DNA from 3 places in the Nocardioides sp. NPDC000445 genome. Region 3 is predicted to be linked to each of the others. Evidence: predicted binding sites of a transcription regulator. Region 3 holds the regulator's gene; each other region holds the start of a gene.
What was found. The regulator LexA, encoded in region 3, represses DNA repair genes until DNA is damaged. The targets are predictions, from matches to a motif close to TCGAACANNTGTTCGA.
Positions count from the first base shown of each region.

Region 1: ruvC (crossover junction endodeoxyribonuclease RuvC) is a predicted target of LexA. The motif match lies at 2,905-2,920, and genes of this name have one in related genera.
Region 2: ABT304_RS23175 (SAV_6107 family HEPN domain-containing protein) is a predicted target of LexA. The motif match lies at 4,079-4,094, and genes of this name have one in related genera.

Region 1 is NZ_JBEPDH010000006.1:221,472-226,659, reverse strand. Features, by position in the region: gene secD (protein translocase subunit SecD) at 1-193, opposite strand, end outside; gene yajC (preprotein translocase subunit YajC) at 201-569, opposite strand; gene ruvB (Holliday junction branch migration DNA helicase RuvB) at 657-1,739, opposite strand; gene ruvA (Holliday junction branch migration protein RuvA) at 1,746-2,345, opposite strand; gene ruvC (crossover junction endodeoxyribonuclease RuvC) at 2,342-2,824, opposite strand; gene ABT304_RS10450 (DUF6458 family protein) at 3,021-3,263, opposite strand; gene ABT304_RS10445 (YebC/PmpR family DNA-binding transcriptional regulator) at 3,384-4,151, opposite strand; gene pdxT (pyridoxal 5'-phosphate synthase glutaminase subunit PdxT) at 4,259-4,831, opposite strand; gene pdxS (pyridoxal 5'-phosphate synthase lyase subunit PdxS) at 4,828-5,188, opposite strand, start outside.
Region 2 is NZ_JBEPDH010000019.1:47,186-52,373, reverse strand. Features, by position in the region: gene ABT304_RS23200 (polyprenyl synthetase family protein) at 1-267, opposite strand, end outside; gene metF (methylenetetrahydrofolate reductase [NAD(P)H]) at 302-1,192, shown strand; gene ABT304_RS23190 (phytoene desaturase family protein) at 1,200-2,525, opposite strand; gene ABT304_RS23185 (DUF4126 domain-containing protein) at 2,522-3,157, opposite strand; gene ABT304_RS23180 (hypothetical protein) at 3,402-3,995, shown strand; gene ABT304_RS23175 (SAV_6107 family HEPN domain-containing protein) at 4,166-4,627, shown strand; gene ABT304_RS23170 (methyltransferase domain-containing protein) at 4,677-5,188, shown strand, end outside.
Region 3 is NZ_JBEPDH010000011.1:36,129-41,316, forward strand. Features, by position in the region: gene ABT304_RS16000 (MXAN_6640 family putative metalloprotease) at 1-1,230, opposite strand, end outside; gene ABT304_RS16005 (alkaline phosphatase D family protein) at 1,305-2,975, opposite strand; gene lexA (transcriptional repressor LexA) at 3,223-3,990, opposite strand; gene ABT304_RS16015 (LysM peptidoglycan-binding domain-containing protein) at 4,173-4,550, shown strand; gene ABT304_RS16020 (hypothetical protein) at 4,664-5,188, opposite strand, start outside.

The sequences.
Region 1 (5,188 bases), on a different contig from region 3:
CGTCGAGGCTCTCCTTCGGGACCGATCCGCCCTCGGAGTTCTCCGCGGTCATCGAGATCTCGGTGCCGCCTCGCAGGTCGAGGCCCAGCTCGGGCTTCCAGGTGCCGGCGAACGCGATGCCGCCGAACATGATCGCAATGGCCAAGAAGAGCAGTGCGAGTGTCCGGCCGGGGCGCGCTGTCTTGCGTGCCATGTGTTGGTCAGTCCTTCTTGTCGAGGTCCACGATGACGTTCTCGGCGTCGGCGGAGGTCTCGTCGGCCGCAGCCTCGACCTCGCGCTCCTCGCCGGTCTCCTCGTCGGACTCCTCCGCAGGCGCCTCGGTGACCTTCTGGGCCACGGCCTGGCGCACGACCTGGATGACGACGCCGTCGGCGATCTCGACCTTGATGTTCGTCGTGGTCTCCTCGACCTCCGTCACCGTGCCGAAGAGCCCGGCGGTCAGCATCACCCGGTCACCCGGCTGGAGGTTGAGCTGGAGCTCACGAGCCTGCTTCGCACGCTTCTGCTGCGGCCTGATCAACAGGAAGTAGAACAGGACGATGATGACGATAAAAGGAAGGAATTCCACGGGGGTTCGGCTCCGACAGTCTGAGTGGTCACCGGCAGGCGCACGGCGACGTGCAAGTCTAACCAGGCACCTGGTTGAGACTGTGAATCAGGCCTCATCCCAGAGCGTTTCCTTGGACCAGGCCGCAGCCTCGGCGTTGGCCGGCACCGGCAGGCCGAGGTGCTCCCACGCTGCCGGGGTCGCGACCCGGCCCCGCGGCGTACGTGCCAGGAAGCCGGTACGCACCAGGAACGGCTCGGCCACCTCCTCGACCGTCTCGCGCTCCTCCCCCACCGCGACGGCGAGGGTGGAGATGCCCACCGGGCCGCCGCCGAACCTCCGGCACAGGGCGTCGAGCACGGCCAGGTCGAGGCGGTCCAGGCCGAGCGGGTCGACCTCGTAGAGATCGAGCGCCTTCTCGGCGATCTGCTGGGTGACCGTGCCGTCGGCCTTGACCTGGGCATAGTCGCGTACGCGGCGCAGCAGCCGGTTGGCGATCCGCGGGGTGCCTCGGGAGCGGCCGGCGATCTCGGCGGCGCCGTCGTCCTTGAGGGTGACGTCGAGCAGCCCCGCGGAGCGGCGCACGATCAGCTCGAGGTCGGCCGGGTCGTAGAGCTCGAGATGTCCGGTGAAGCCGAACCTGTCGCGGAGCGGGCCGGGAAGGAGGCCGGCGCGCGTGGTCGCGCCGACGAGCGTGAACGGCGGCAGGTCGATCGGGATCGCGGTCGCGCCCGGGCCCTTGCCGATCACCACGTCGACCCGGAAGTCCTCCATCGCCAGGTAGAGCATCTCCTCGGCGGGTCGGCTCATCCGGTGGATCTCGTCGACGAAGAGCACCTCGCCCTCGTTGAGCCCGCTCAGGATCGCGGCCAGGTCGCCGGCATGGGTGATCGCCGGACCGCTCGTGATCCGAAGCGGCGCCGACATCTCGGCCGCGATGATCATGGCGAGGGTGGTCTTGCCGAGGCCCGGCGGCCCGGAGAGGAGTACGTGGTCGGGGGCCCGCTCACGCTGCCGCGCCGCCTCCAGGACGAGGCCGAGCTGCTCGCGGACGCGTTGCTGGCCGATGAGCTCGTCGAGGGTCTTCGGGCGCAGCGCGGCCTCGACGGCCCGGTCGTCACCGTCGGCCTCGGCGATGGTGAGCGAGGAGAAGTAGTCCTCCTCGGCTCGGTCCAGGTCGTCCTCGTGCATGGGTTCCTATGCCTTCGAAAGGGTGCGTAGAGCTGCCCGGAGCAGCAACGAGATGTTGGCCTGGTCGCCGGCCTCGGGCTCGATCGCGGTCACCGCCTTGTCGGCGTCCCGGGCGTTGTAGCCCAGGCCGACGAGGGCCTCGGTGACCTGGTCGCGCCACGGCGCCGCTGTCGTGGCGCGCGCAGGGGCGGAGGCGGTGCCGGTCGGGGCGCCGATCCTGTCCTTGAGCTCCAGGATGATCCGCTGGGCACCCTTCTGCCCGATGCCGGGGACCTTGGTGAGGGTCTTGGCGTCCTCGCCCGCGATGGCCAGCCGGATGCCGTCGGGCGAGAGGACCGCGAGCATCGCCTGGGCGAGCTTCGGGCCGACACCGGAGGCGGTCTGGAGGAGCTCGAAGAGCGTGCGCTCGTCGGTGTCGGTGAAGCCGAAGAGGGTCAGCGAGTCCTCGCGCACGACCAGGCTGGTCGGCAGGTGCGCCTCCTCGCCGGTGCGGAGCGTGGCCAGGGTGTTGGGCGTGCAGAGCAGCTCGATGCCGATCCCGCCGACCTCGACGACGGCGGTGGAGAGACTGACGGCGGCGACCTTGCCGCGTACGGACGCGATCACTTCTTTGTCCTTCCGGCCGCGGCGAGCGCGGCCTCGATGCGGTTCTGGGCGCCTCCGCGCCACTGGTGGGTGATGGCCAGCGCCAGCGCGTCGGCGGCGTCGGCGGGCTTGGGCGGGGTCGAGAGCCGCAGGATGCGGGTCACCATGGCGGTCACCTGGGCCTTGTCGGCGCGGCCGTTGCCGGAGACGGCCGCCTTGACCTCCGAGGGCGTGTGCAGGGCGACCGGGAGACCGCGCCGCGCGGCGCAGACCATCGCCAGGCCGCTGGCCTGGGCCGTACCCATGATCGTGGAGACGTCGGACCGCGCGAAGATCCGCTCGATCGCGACCGCGTCGGGCCGGTGCTCCTCGATCCAGGCGTCGATCCCCTTCTCGATGGTCACCAGCCGCTCCCAGACGGGGAGATCGGAGGACGTACGGATCACGCCGACGTCCACCATCGACAGCGGCCGGCCGAGGGAGCCGTCGACCACGCCCATCCCGCACCGGGTCAGGCCGGGGTCGATCCCAAGCACGCGCACTGAAGCACCTCTTCCACAACGACCGGGCCGGCCGGGTGTCGAACGTCTGTTCGTAGACTACCTGCCGGCCGCTGCCTCCGGCGCTACGACACCCTCATTCAGGATGACGCAACGCGCCTCGGAGGTCACCAGTCGCTGTAGAGGCCTCCTGCGCTCACAGGCTATCGGTCCGCCGCTCCTCGACGGTCTCCGTACCGTCTGCATGCCTCCGCCTCGCGACCGTGCGTGAGCGACCGCCGGTGTTCAGCGTCACAGCGGTCAGGATCAGCACCAACGCTCCGACGGCGGCCAGGATCCAGCCGATCATCGTCAGATCGACCCCGCTGACCGAGACGTGCACAGCCAGCGCCAGGATCAGCCCGACCACGAGCAGAATCGCTCCTACGCCGTATCCCATCGTGTCCTCCTTCCAGCGGGAACGCGCCCTGGTGGCGGTTCGCGACCTTCCGGGTACCCAGCATCCACCCCGGGCATGAGGCGGTTCGCAAGGGGACGACAGCGCGCTCGGCGCCGCAGGTCAGGCGTCGACGGTCTCCATGACCTCGTCGGGGACGTCGGCGTTGGAGAAGACGTTCTGTACGTCGTCGAGGTCGTCGACGGCGTCGATGAGCTTGAAGACCTTCTCGGCCGACGAGGCGTCGGCGACCGGGATGTCCATGCTCGCGACGAACTGGACCTCGGCGGAGTCGTAGTCGATGTCGGCGTCCTGCAGCGCGGTGCGGACCGCGACGACGTCGGACGGGTCGGAGACGATCTCGAAGGACTCACCGAGGTCGTTCACGTCCTCGGCACCGGCGTCGAGGGTGGCCTCGAGGAGGTCGTCCTCGGAGATCTCCTTGCCCTCCTGCGCCTTGGCCACGACGACGACGCCCTTGCGGTCGAAGAGCCGGCTCACCGAGCCGGGGTCGGCCATGGTGCCGCCGTTGCGGGTGACCGCGGTGCGCACCTCCATGGCCGCCCGGTTGCGGTTGTCGGTCAGACACTCGATGAGGAGCGCGACGCCCTGGGGGCCGTAGACCTCGTACATGATCGTGTCGTAGCTGACCCCGCCGCCGTCGAGCCCACCGCCGCGCTTGACCGCGCGGTCGATGTTGTCGTTGGGCACCGACTGCTTCTTGGCCTTCTGGATCGCGTCATAGAGGGTCGGGTTGCCCGACGGGTCGGGACCGCCGGTCTTGGCTGCGATCTCGATCGTCTTGATGAGCTTGGCGAAGAGCTTGCCGCGCTTGGCGTCGATCGCCGCCTTCTTGTGCTTCGTCGTTGCCCACTTGGAGTGGCCGCTCATCTGGAAACCGTCCTTTGCCCCGCGTCGTCGCTGATGCTTGTCGAGCCGCCTCCGGAGTCAACACAGGGCAGCATGCCCCCATCTTAACTACGTGCGGTACGTCACCGTCAGCAGCAGGTGTCGACGAAGAGCTGGTGCAGCCGGTCGTCGGCGTTGACCTCGGGGTGGAACGAGGTCGCCATGAGCTGGTTCTGACGTACGGCGACGGGGTGCTCCCCCACGCTCGCCAGCACCTCGACACCTGGGCCGATCTCCTCGACCCACGGCGCCCGGATGAAGACGGCGTGGACCGTCTCATCCAGCCCAGTGACCTCCAGGTCGGTCTCGAACGACTCCGTCTGCCGCCCGAAGGCGTTGCGCCGGACCGTGATGTCGAGCCCGCCGATGGTCTCCTGGCCCTGGGCCGCGTCGAGCAGCCGGTCTGCCAGGAGCACCATCCCGGCGCAGGTGCCGAGCGCCGGCATCCCGCCCCGGACCCGCTCCCGAAGCGGGTCGAGCAGGTCGAACGTACGCGCCAGGCGCCACATCGCCGTCGACTCACCGCCGGGGATGACGAGCGCGTCGCACGCGTCGAGCTCCTCGCGACGACGTACGGACGTTCCCTTCACCCCCAGGCGGTCGAGGGCGGCGAGGTGCTCGCGGACGTCGCCCTGGAGGGCGAGTACGCCGAGGGTGGTCACCAGCCGCGCTCCGCGAACTGGATCGACCTGGCCGGCTCGTCGACGTTGATACCGACCATGGCCTCACCGAGGCCGCGGGAGACCTTGGCGACGACGTCGGGGTCGTCGTGGAAGGTGGTCGCCTTGACGATCGCCTCGGCGCGCTGGACCGGGTTGCCGGACTTGAAGATGCCGGAGCCGACGAAGACGCCCTCGGCGCCGAGCTGCATCATCATCGCGGCGTCGGCCGGGGTCGCGATGCCGCCGGCGGTGAACAGGACGACCGGGAGCTTGCCGTTCTCGGCGACCTCCTTGACCAGCTCGTAGGGAGCCTGGAGCTCCTTGGCGGCCACGTAGAGCTCGTCTTCGGCGAGGGCA
Region 2 (5,188 bases), on a different contig from region 3:
GGCCTGGAGCAGCTCGAGCGCGGCGGCCGCCCGGACGAGCGACTCCTCCTCGGCCGGCGAGGGGGAGGGGCGGACCGCGTGGAAGCCCCAGTAGCAGAACGCGGCCCGCAGCCGCTTGCCGCCGGACATCGACTCGCGAGCCCGGCGCAGCAGCGGTTCGACCTCGTCACCGAGCGGAGCCAGCCGCTCGGACTGCGTCTCGAGAAAGGTGTCCAGTGCTCCCTGGACGCGACGGCGGAATTCATCGGCGTCCCACGTTTCATTCACTCTCCGAGCCTAGGGCACTCACTACGATGGCCCGATGGTGACTGGACGTGGACGCTCCCTGGCGGAGCTGATCAACCAAGGTGAGCGCTCGTTCTCCTTCGAGTTCTTCCCGCCGAAGGACGAGGCCGGCGAGGAGCAGCTGTGGAACGCCGTGCGCGCACTGGAGCCCTACCGCCCCACCTTCGTGAGCGTCACCTACGGCGCCGGCGGCTCGACCCGTGACAAGACGGTCGCCATCACCGGCCGGATCGCCGCGGAGACCGAGCTGCTCCCGGTCGCCCACCTGACCTGCGTCGGCCACACCCGCGACGAGGTCGCGGCGATCCTGGACGCCTACGCGGCGAAGGGGGTCGCGCACGTGATGGCCCTGCGCGGCGACCCCGCCGAGGGTCCGCGCGCCGAGTGGATCCCGACCCCGGGCGGCCTCGACTACGCGGTCGACGTGGTGAGGCTGGCCCGCGAGCGCGGTGACTTCCGTATCGGCGTCGCCGCCTTCCCGGAGGGCCACCCGAGTGCCGAGTCGCTCGAGGCCGACGCCGACGTGCTGGTCGCCAAGGCGAGGGCCGGAGCGGAGTTCGCGGTCACCCAGATGTTCTTCCGTGCCTCCGACTACTTCGGCCTCGTCGACCGGGTCCGTGCGCGCGGCGTCGACATCCCGATCCTGCCCGGGATCATGCCGATCCTGAACCTGGCCGCCATCCGCCGCCAGAGCGAGCTGATCGGCGCCGAGGTCCCCGAGGAGATCGTCGAGCGCCTCAGCGCCGCCGGCCCCGAGCCCGCCGACATCCGTGCCGAGGGCATCGCCGTGGCCGCCGACCTCTGCCAGGAGCTCCTCGACGGAGGCGCCCCGGGGCTGCACTTCTACACCCTGAACCGCTCCAAGGCGACGTTGGAGATCTTCGCCAAGCTCAACGTGACGGTCTAGCCTGCGCTCATCTCTCGGCAGGCCCGATCGACTGCGCGACCAGCGCGGACGAGAGCCCGGCGTACGGCAGCCCGGAGCCGGGGGTGGCGTGGGCGCCGGCGGCGTAGACGTTGGGGAGCGGGGTGCGCGGCCCGAGGCGCTGGAACACCGTGCCGCGTCCCGCCCACTTCACGCCCAGCGGTGACCCGCGCCAGCGGCGTACGAGCTCGGCGGCGCCCAGGTCGACACGGTGCACGACGTGCTCCCGCAGGTCGATCTTGTGGCGCGCCAGCGCCAGCAGGACGTCCTCCATCAGCTTGCCGTGGGAGTGGATCGTCCAGGCGTGCTGCCCCTCGGGGGCGAGCCCGCGGGTGCGTACGACCAGGGTGGGCTCGCCGTGGAGCACCAGCTCGTCGGGAAGATCGAGGAGGTGCTCGGGCAGCGAGGAGAGCCCGAGGTGGAACGTCATCGGCGGGATCGCCGGCAACGTACGTTCCACCAACGGCCGCAGCGCCGGCAGCGAGCGCGGATCGAAGGCGACCACGACCGCACCGTCGGCGCCGAGATCGATCTCGCCGGCGGTGGTGCTGACCGCGACCGCCCGTCCGTCACGTACGACGATGTCCTCCACGCGGGTCGCGGTCTGCACCGAGACCCGGCGGGTGGCCATCCGGGCGGCGAGCACCTCGGCCACGACCCCCATCCCGCCCTCGACCCGCCAGGCGCCGAAGCGCTGCTCGAGATAGGCGGTGAGCCCCGCCCAGGCAGGTACGTCACGCAGCTCCTGCCCCGCCGCGACGAACGGGTGCGCCGCGACCAGCCGGAGCCGCTCGTCCTTGAACGTCTTGCGCAGCCGCTTGTGGAGGGTCTCGCGCGACCGGAACCGCTCCGCGACGGCCGAGGGCAGCGCCGTGGGCTCCCACGGCACCTCGAAGTAGTGCTGGCGCAGCACCTCCCAGTCGTCGTTGAACCGGGCGACGTAGTCGGTCCACTGCCGGCCCATGCCCGGGCCCAGCTCGTCGAAGGCCGTCAGTTGGGCGCCGCGGGTGCCGCCGGGCACCGAGACCGAGCTCTTGTCGGCGAACCGGTGCTCGCGGATGACGTCCATCGGCATCAGCTCCAGCTCACGCTCGGCCGGCCGCCCGGACTTGCGGAACAGGTCGCGCATCACCGCGGGCAGCAGGGTCGAGGTCGCCGAGGCGTCCCAGGTGAACCCCTCCTCGCGCACCGGCACCAGAGCGCCGCCGAGCCGGCCGGAGGCCTCGAGAAGGGTCACCGAGTGGCCGAGCTTGGCCAGCCTGGCGGCGCTGGCCATCCCGGCGTACCCGCCCCCGAGGACGACGACCGCGGTCACTGGACGGGGTAGGGCTTGGTCGTGCCGTCGGACGGGCCCCCTGGAGGAGGGGCGTCACGTCGTCCGCGCCGGGTCAGCCTGCGCCAGCCTCCACGCACGGCGCGGAGGAGGAGATAGACCAGCACCAGCCCCGCCACCAGCAGGATCGCGGCGATGCCGGCGGCGGCCAACGGGTGCTGGGTGGCGAACCAGACCACGCCGAGGACGAGGCCGTCCTCGGCCAGGCTGACCACCGAGTTGGAGACCGGCTCGGGGGAGGAGTTGACCGCCAGCCGCTCGCTGGCCTTGACCACGTGGGACATGAACGCCGAGGTGCCGCCCACGACGCCCCCGACGGCCGCGTTGAGCGAGTCGGCCTCACCGGCGAGCAGGACGCCGATCACGGCGCCGATGGTGGGCCGGATCACCGTGGAGATCGAGTCCCACGTCGAGTCGACGTAAGGCACCTTGTCCGCGACGAACTCGATCGCGAACATCGCCCCGGCGGCCGCCAGCACCGGCCAGGTGCCGAGCACGTCAGGGATCTCCTCGGCCCCCGTCGTCCGCTGCACGACGCCGAGCACCAGCACGACCAGATAGGCGTTGATGCCACTGGCCCACCCGCTGGAGAAGGTCAGCGCTAGAGATTCCATGGGGACATCTTGGCGTACGACACCGACATCCGAGCCTGCGACCGCGCGAGGAACGAGCGCGGCCGCAACGGGAGGAGGTCGAGCGAGCGCAGCGACTGAGCTTGCGAAGCCGCGAAGCGGGTCGAGACCGAATCGCGTCGGCCCGAGACCAGGCGCACGCGATCCCGTATTTACCTCCGTTGTGCCCCGTGCGGCAGAATGGGCTGATCAACGCAGAGTTCCCCCCACGTCGCAAGGAGACCGGATGACCATGACGACACCCGACGAGAACGAAGGTGTGGTCGTGAACGAGGACCTGGAGACCGCTGTCGAGGTGGCGGCCCTCGCTGCTGAGCCCGTGCCGCGGGAGATGACGTGGGCGGTCCGGCTGATCGTCGGTCTGATCGCGTTCAGCGCCGTCGTGGTCGTGGTCATGGTGCTGCGCTCCGATGACCTGGTGCGCGCGTGGGCGGAGGGCAACGCCTCGGCCAAGCGCATCCTGGAGACCGAGGGGCTCGAGGCCCTCATCAACCCGCCCACCGACAACCGGGTCAGCGCGCCGGCCTTCATCGCCCCGGCGATCACTCTGTTCGGTGTCATGGCCGGCATGCTCGGTGTGCTCGCGGTCTTCCTCCGCAACGGCTTCGAGTGGGCCCGCATCACGATCACCTTCCTGGTGTTCATCTCCGCGGTGGCCAGCGTCGGCGGCATCCTGACCGGCCCGCCGGTGATCATCAGCGTGCTCACCACGATCGCGATCGTCATCGCCGCGGGGCTGCTGGTGGTCATGTGGCTGCCGGCCAACACCCGCTACATCCACCCGCCGCACCTCATCCGCGGCGCCGTCGCCGACGACTGAGCGACCCGCACCACCCCTCGACACGCCCCGTCCTCGATTCGTCCTTGTGACTGTCGGTGGCGGGGTGTAGTTTGATCACGTGTTCGAACAGATGTTCGAACAACCAGGCTCTGGCGGGCGTCGTCCTCGACCCCCGACGCCCGCCGGAGCCGTCCACTGCGGGGTCGACCGTGAGCGAGAAGGACGACCCGATGCATCTGCTGCCGGCCACGACGCACAGCTACCTCTTCCGAGCCACCGAGACCCTCGCGGAGGCGATCGTGGCCGACGACGTGCCGAGCAGGTACGCCATCGCTCACGTCGCCGCACTCCAGGCCGCCGCCGCGCTGATCGCCGCCCGCACCGATCCCGTCGAGGCCGCGAGCCGCGCCGGTCGCCGTCGCCCGTGGAACGCCTGGGTCCGCCTCAAGAAGGTCGCGCCCGAGCTCTCGGAGTGGGCCGACTACTTCGCCGCCGGCGCCGCCAAGCGCGCCGCCGCGGAGGCCGGCTCGATCCGTGCGGTCACCGCGGAGGAGGCCGACGAGCAGGTGCGTGACGCCGACCGGTTCCTCGCCGTCGTCGAGGAGTCGCTCGGGCTGATGGCTCACACCTCGCCGGCCACTCTGTCCCGGCACGACCGCCTCGTGGGCTGATCCAGGTGTGGCGTACGCAGGGTGGGAGGCAGGGCCTACGCTTGGGGCCATGTCAGCTGGCTCCGCTTCCACCAGTCGTCGGGCAGGCGCCCGGACCGTCGCCGTCTGGGACGCGCTCGACCCGGTCCTGGCCTCCGGCCCGCTCGACGTCCTCGACATCGGCGGCGGCACCGGCACCTCAGCCGTACGCATCGCCGGGCTCGGCCACCGGGTCACCGTCGTCGACCCCAGCCCCGATGCGCTGGCCGCGCTCGACCGCCGGGCCCGCGAGGCCGGCGTCTCCGTCGACGCGCGCCAGGGCGACCTCGCCGCGCTCTCCGACGTCGCCGACCCCAGCGGTGCCGACGTGGTGCTCTGCCACGGTGTCCTCGAGGTCGTCCCCGACCCCGCAGCGGCGCTGGCAGGGATCCGCGAGGTGCTCCGGCCCGGCGGCACGCTCAGCCTGCTGGTCGCCCAGCGCACCGCCGCCGTCCTCTCCCGTGCTTTGGCCGGCCACTTCGCGCAGGCCGCCGAGCTCCTCGACGACACCGCTCCGCAGGGGCGCTCCGGTCGCCGCTTCGC
Region 3 (5,188 bases):
GGCGTAGGTGAGGTGCTTGAGGGTGAACTGGCCGTCGACGGTCTGGCGCTTGGCGGGCAGCGCAGTGCGGCCGTCGTAGACCGGCGGGTAGTAGAACCGGCCTTCGCTGTAGGTCTTCGACGGGGCCAGGTTGGCGGCGGCGAAGCGGATGTACTGCTGCTTCAGCGTGGTGCCACGAGCGGCGAGCGCCTGCCGGATGGCGGTGGTCGAGTAGGTCGACGGCGCTCGGTTCCAGATCGAGAGGACGACCTCCGGCAGGGTCCCGCGCTCCTTGGCGAAGCGCTCGGACAGGTAGCGGAAGAAGATCCAGTTGCCGTAGATGCCGAGGTTGGAGGCGTAGGAGTTGTCCAGCGGCTTGCGCTGGTCCTCGAGCTGGCCGTAGCCCAGGTACTGCCGGTTGTCGTTGATGCTGTCGTAGACCTCGTCCTCGACCCAGGTCGCGGTCGACTCCATCATCCAGCGGTCCTCGCCGGCGTCGTAGGCGAACTGGACCGCGTGGAAGTACTCGTGGGCGGCGGTCACCCGGAGGTTCTCGGTGGGTGTGTTGACCGTGCCGTACTCGCTGGTGGCGTAGTCGTTGTCCATGACGCAGTAGGCCGTCGCGGCCGTCTTGGAGACCTTGGTCTCCGGCGCGCAGTATCCGTAGTAGCCCTCGTCGTAGAGGTTCTCCAGGTAGATGTCGACCTTGCCCGGGGTGACCGACTTGTCGGCCGCGGGCTTGCGGTAGCCCGCCTGCACGTAGAGGTTGTGGACCTTCGTGACCACGTCACGGACCTGGTTCGCGTACGTCGACGAGGCGCGGTCGCCGCCCTTGCCCGGCGTGTAGTGGACGCAGACCGCGTCGCTGCAGGTCTGGGTGGCGGTGCGCGGGCGGGCGAGCAGTTCACGCGCGGCCGCCTTGTTGGAGCCGTCCAGGGCGTCCTTGGCGTTCCACAGGTCGGTCAGCGCGATGGTCGCGTCGGGCCGGCCGGCGACGTGCCGCCCGGGCACGACCTGGCGGGCGCCGCGTACTGACTGGTTGCGCTTGACCTTCTTGGCCGCGGCGAGCGCCTCCCGGGCCGCCTTCTCCGTCACCGGCTGCTCGGCGCTGGTGTCACCGCCGGTCCTCACCGAGGTCGCCGGCGTCGAACCGGTTGCGGGCATGGTGGCGACGAATGTCGCGACGACCATGCCTGCGATCAGGACGAGGGATCGTTGTTTGCGGTTGATCCGGCGGGCAATGTTTCGCATGAGGTACCAGACGTTCGGGAAGGCAGACCTGGGCAGTCTAAGCGCAGAGCGCCGCTGTGTCCGGCGGACACGGCCTAGACGGGCTCCGTGACGTGATGGAGCCTGTTGCTTCCGGTGGCGGTGGCGTACGACCTGGTCCAGGTGGCGGTGGTGTTGGAGTCCTTGCGCTCGCCGATGACGTACCAGTCCATCTGCGCCCGGTTGCGGGTCACGTCGAGGACGGAGAAGCCGTGGTCGTCGAAGTTGAGGTAGCGGACGTGGCGGTTGGCGGTCCTGATGATGTTCTCGACCGTGAGGCTGACCGTACGGCGCGGCGCACCGAGGATGTCCTTGAGGTTGTTCGAGGTCACCGAGGTGGCCACGAACTCGACCCCGGCGGTCTTGCCGAGCGGGTAGACGGCGGAGTCGTACGGCAGGTCGCAGGCCCACGCCGAGTGGATGTCGCCGGTGACGAAGACGGTGTCGGTGATCGCGTTGTTGCGGATGTGCTCGAAGAGCTCGGTGCGGTCGGCGGTGTAGCCGTCCCACTGGTCCACGTTGTAGGCGATGCCGTTGTCGGGCAGCAGGCCGGTGACGTCGTTGACCGGGCTGATGAGGCTCTTGGGGAGCGCGCCGAAGGTGACCGGCGCGATCATCACCGGGTTGCCGACGATCTTCCACCGGGCATCGGTGAGCAGGCCGTCCTTGAGCCAGGCGAGTTGCTCGTCACCGGTGATCGTGCGGTCGGGGTCGTCGACGCCGGCGAGGTCGGTGCGGGCGACCTGCTGGGAGCGGTAGGAGCGCAGGTCGAGCATGCTCAGCTCGAGCAGGTTGCCGAAACGCAGCCGCCGGTGGATGCGGTCGTGGAGGTGGCCGTCGGTCTCCACCGTGGCTGTGCCGTCGACGCGCAGCGGCATCCACTCGTCATAGGCCTGGTTGGCGTTGGTCTTGCGGTCGATCCAGTCGTACTCGCCGGGCTCGTTGTTCTCAGCACCCAGCAGCCAGGCGTCGTTGGCCGACTCGTGGTCGTCCCAGGTGACGATCCAGGGCAGCCGGGCGTGGGCGGCGGCGAGGTCGACGTCGCGCTTGTACTGCGCGTGCCGGATCCGGTAGTCGGCCAGCGTGTGTATCTCGTGGGCCGGCTCGTGCGGCCGGACGTCCTCGTTGGCCATGCCGTAGCCGTACTCGCCGGGCGCGTACTCGTAGAGGTAGTCGCCCAGGTGGAGGATCGCGTGCAGGTCGTCGCGGGCGGCCAGGTGGCGGTAGGACGCGAACCAGCCGGCCTGCAGGTTGGAGCAGGAGACCACCCCGAAACGTACGTTCTCCGGGGTTGCGTCCGCGGCCGGAGCGGTGCGGGTGCGGCCGACCCGGCTGGTCTGGCCGTTGTAGGTGAAGCGGTAGAAGTACCAGCTCTCCGGGGCCAGGCCGGAGACGTCGAGCTTCACGGTGTGGTCGCGGTCGGGGCCCGTCTGCTGGGATCCCTTCGCGGTGACGCGGCCGAAGTCGGCGGTGGGTGACACCTCCCAGCGGACCAGGACCTCCTCGCCCCGCCCTGACCCCGGAGTCGCGTCCGCGGTCGGCGTGACCCGGGTCCAGATGACCACGCGGTCCGGGAGCGGGTCACCGGAGGCGACACCGTGCTGGAAGTGGTTGAGCGTGCCACCCGCGGCCTCGGCGGGCTCGGGAAGCGCGATGGCTCCGGCTCCTGCGGCGGTCGCCAGCCCGGCGGCGATGAGGGTACGGCGGTCGATCTGCGTCTGGGTCACGCTGTATGGAACGACGCAGCCGCCGGCCCTGTCATGGGCCGGCGGCTGGATTTCACGCAGTGTTCTCGGGGAGGGCATGTCTGGGAAAGACACGGCGGCCGCGAGCGGCGTTTCGGGCCGATCTGGCAAGGCGGCGCTGCGAAGGCATCCTGGAGGCTGTCGAGCGGCGCCAACGCAGCCAGATCGGATGCGAAACGTCGCGTAGCGGGCGTGGATTTGCCAGACATGCCCTCCGGTTCCGGGAGGCTCAGAGGCTTCGCAGAACCGCCGTCACCTTGCCGAGGATGGTCGCGTGGGTGCCGTCGATCGGCTCGTACGCCGCGTTGTGCGGCAGCAGCCAGACCTTGCCGTCCTTGCGGGAGAGCGTCTTGACCGTGGCCTCGCCGTCGATCAGCGCGGCCACGATCTCGCCGTTCTCGGCGGTCGGCTGCTGGCGCACGACCACGAAGTCGCCGTCGCAGATCGCCGCGTCGACCATCGAGTCACCGGAGACCGAGAGCAGGAAGAGGTCGCCGTTGCCGACCAGCTGCTTGGGCAGTGGGAAGACGTCCTCGATGCTCTGCTGGCTCGAGGTCTCCTCGGCCAGGATCGGGCCACCGGCCGCGATCCGCCCGACCAGGGGGACCATGGCGGCGTCGGGGTTGGGGTTGATGTCGGCCTCGGCGGTGATCGTCGACTCGGGCTCCTCGCCGGACATGGCCTTGCGGTGGGCCATCACCTCCGGGAGGAAGACCTCGAGAGCGCGCGGTCGCTTCGGGTCCTTGCGGATCAGACCACGCTGCTCGAGCGCACGGAGCTGGTGGGCGACGCTGCTGGTGCTGGTCAGCCCGACCGCGGCCCCGATCTCGCGCATGCTGGGCGGGTAGCCGCGCTGCTCGATGCTGTCGCGCAGGTGAGCGAGGATGCGCTGCTGACGCGGCGTGAGCCCGGTCGCGTCCGGCGGCCCGTCGGGCAGCTCGCGGACGCGGCTCTTCTTCGAACCGCCTGATCCGGTGCCTGTCTTCTGCGTGGTCATGTCATCACATTAGTCCCTCTGGCACCACGACATCAAACATTTGTTCGACCTCGCGGGCGGCGCGTGTCGGCGTTCGAAAATTCTTGGGGCCGCTACTTGCGTTGTTCGAACACGTGATCTACCTTCGAACATGTGCTCGATCGAACACGTGATCGAGAGACTTGTGATCAGGAGGCCGTGAGATGAGTGCAACAGTCTATGTGCTGCCCGTAGCCGAGCCGCCGCGTCCGGCGCCGGAGGTGCGTCGCTCGACCGTGCGGCTCACGCGTCGCGGCCGAGTCGTCGTGTTCGCATTCGCGCTCGTGGTGCTCTTCGGGATCGCGCTGATCGGGGCGCGGGTGGCGTTCGCGGTGGAGAACGGTGCCGACAAAAGCCCCTCCACCTCCGCCCACACGATGGTCGTCGGCGATGGCGACACGCTCTGGGACATCTCCTCGAAGGCCGTCGCCGGCACCGACTCCTCGATTCGGGAGATGGAGCAGAGGATCAAGGAGCTCAACGGTCTCGAGTCCTCGATGCTCGTGTCCGGACAGACGCTGATCGTTCCGACCGCGCCGTAAGCGGCGCCGCATAGATGTCCGGCTGCTCCTTCGACCCCGGCAGCCGGCTACCGGGGAAAAGTGAGAGTGCTGCAGACGATGGGAAGCGTCTGCAGCACTCTCGCTGTGTCGGGTCAGTGGCGCCCGCGGTAGGGGCTGTCCGGCTCGGCCGGCGGCCACTGCTTGTTGCGTGTGCTGTGTCGCGGCGGCCACTCGTCGTCCGGCTCGGCCGTCGGCTCCTGGGGCTGGCGCTGGGTGGGCATCGCCTGGGTCGCGGCGGGGTCCTGGGTCAGTCGAGCCCTCGAGCCGGTCTGGCCGTAGCTGGTCGGGGTCTGGTAGGCGCCCGACTGATACTGCGGGGAGCCGGTCTGCTGGGTGGGGTAGCTGTCTGTGCCGTATCCCTGCGAGCCGTACCCCGGAGTGCTCTGCGGCGTCGACGTCGGTGTCGGCGGGCTGGAGTAGTAGGGCTGCGGGGTGGGCGGTGGGCTGGTCGGCGGCTGGTAGGACGATGCGCCGTAGGCGGCCCGGCTGCCGGTGTTGCCGTACACCTGGTCGCTGCTGGGGTAGCCGTAGGGCGACTGGGAGCCGGTGTCGGTGTAGGCCGAGCGGTTGCTGGTGTCGCCGTAGGGCGGCTGGCTCCCGGTGTCGGAGCTGTGCCG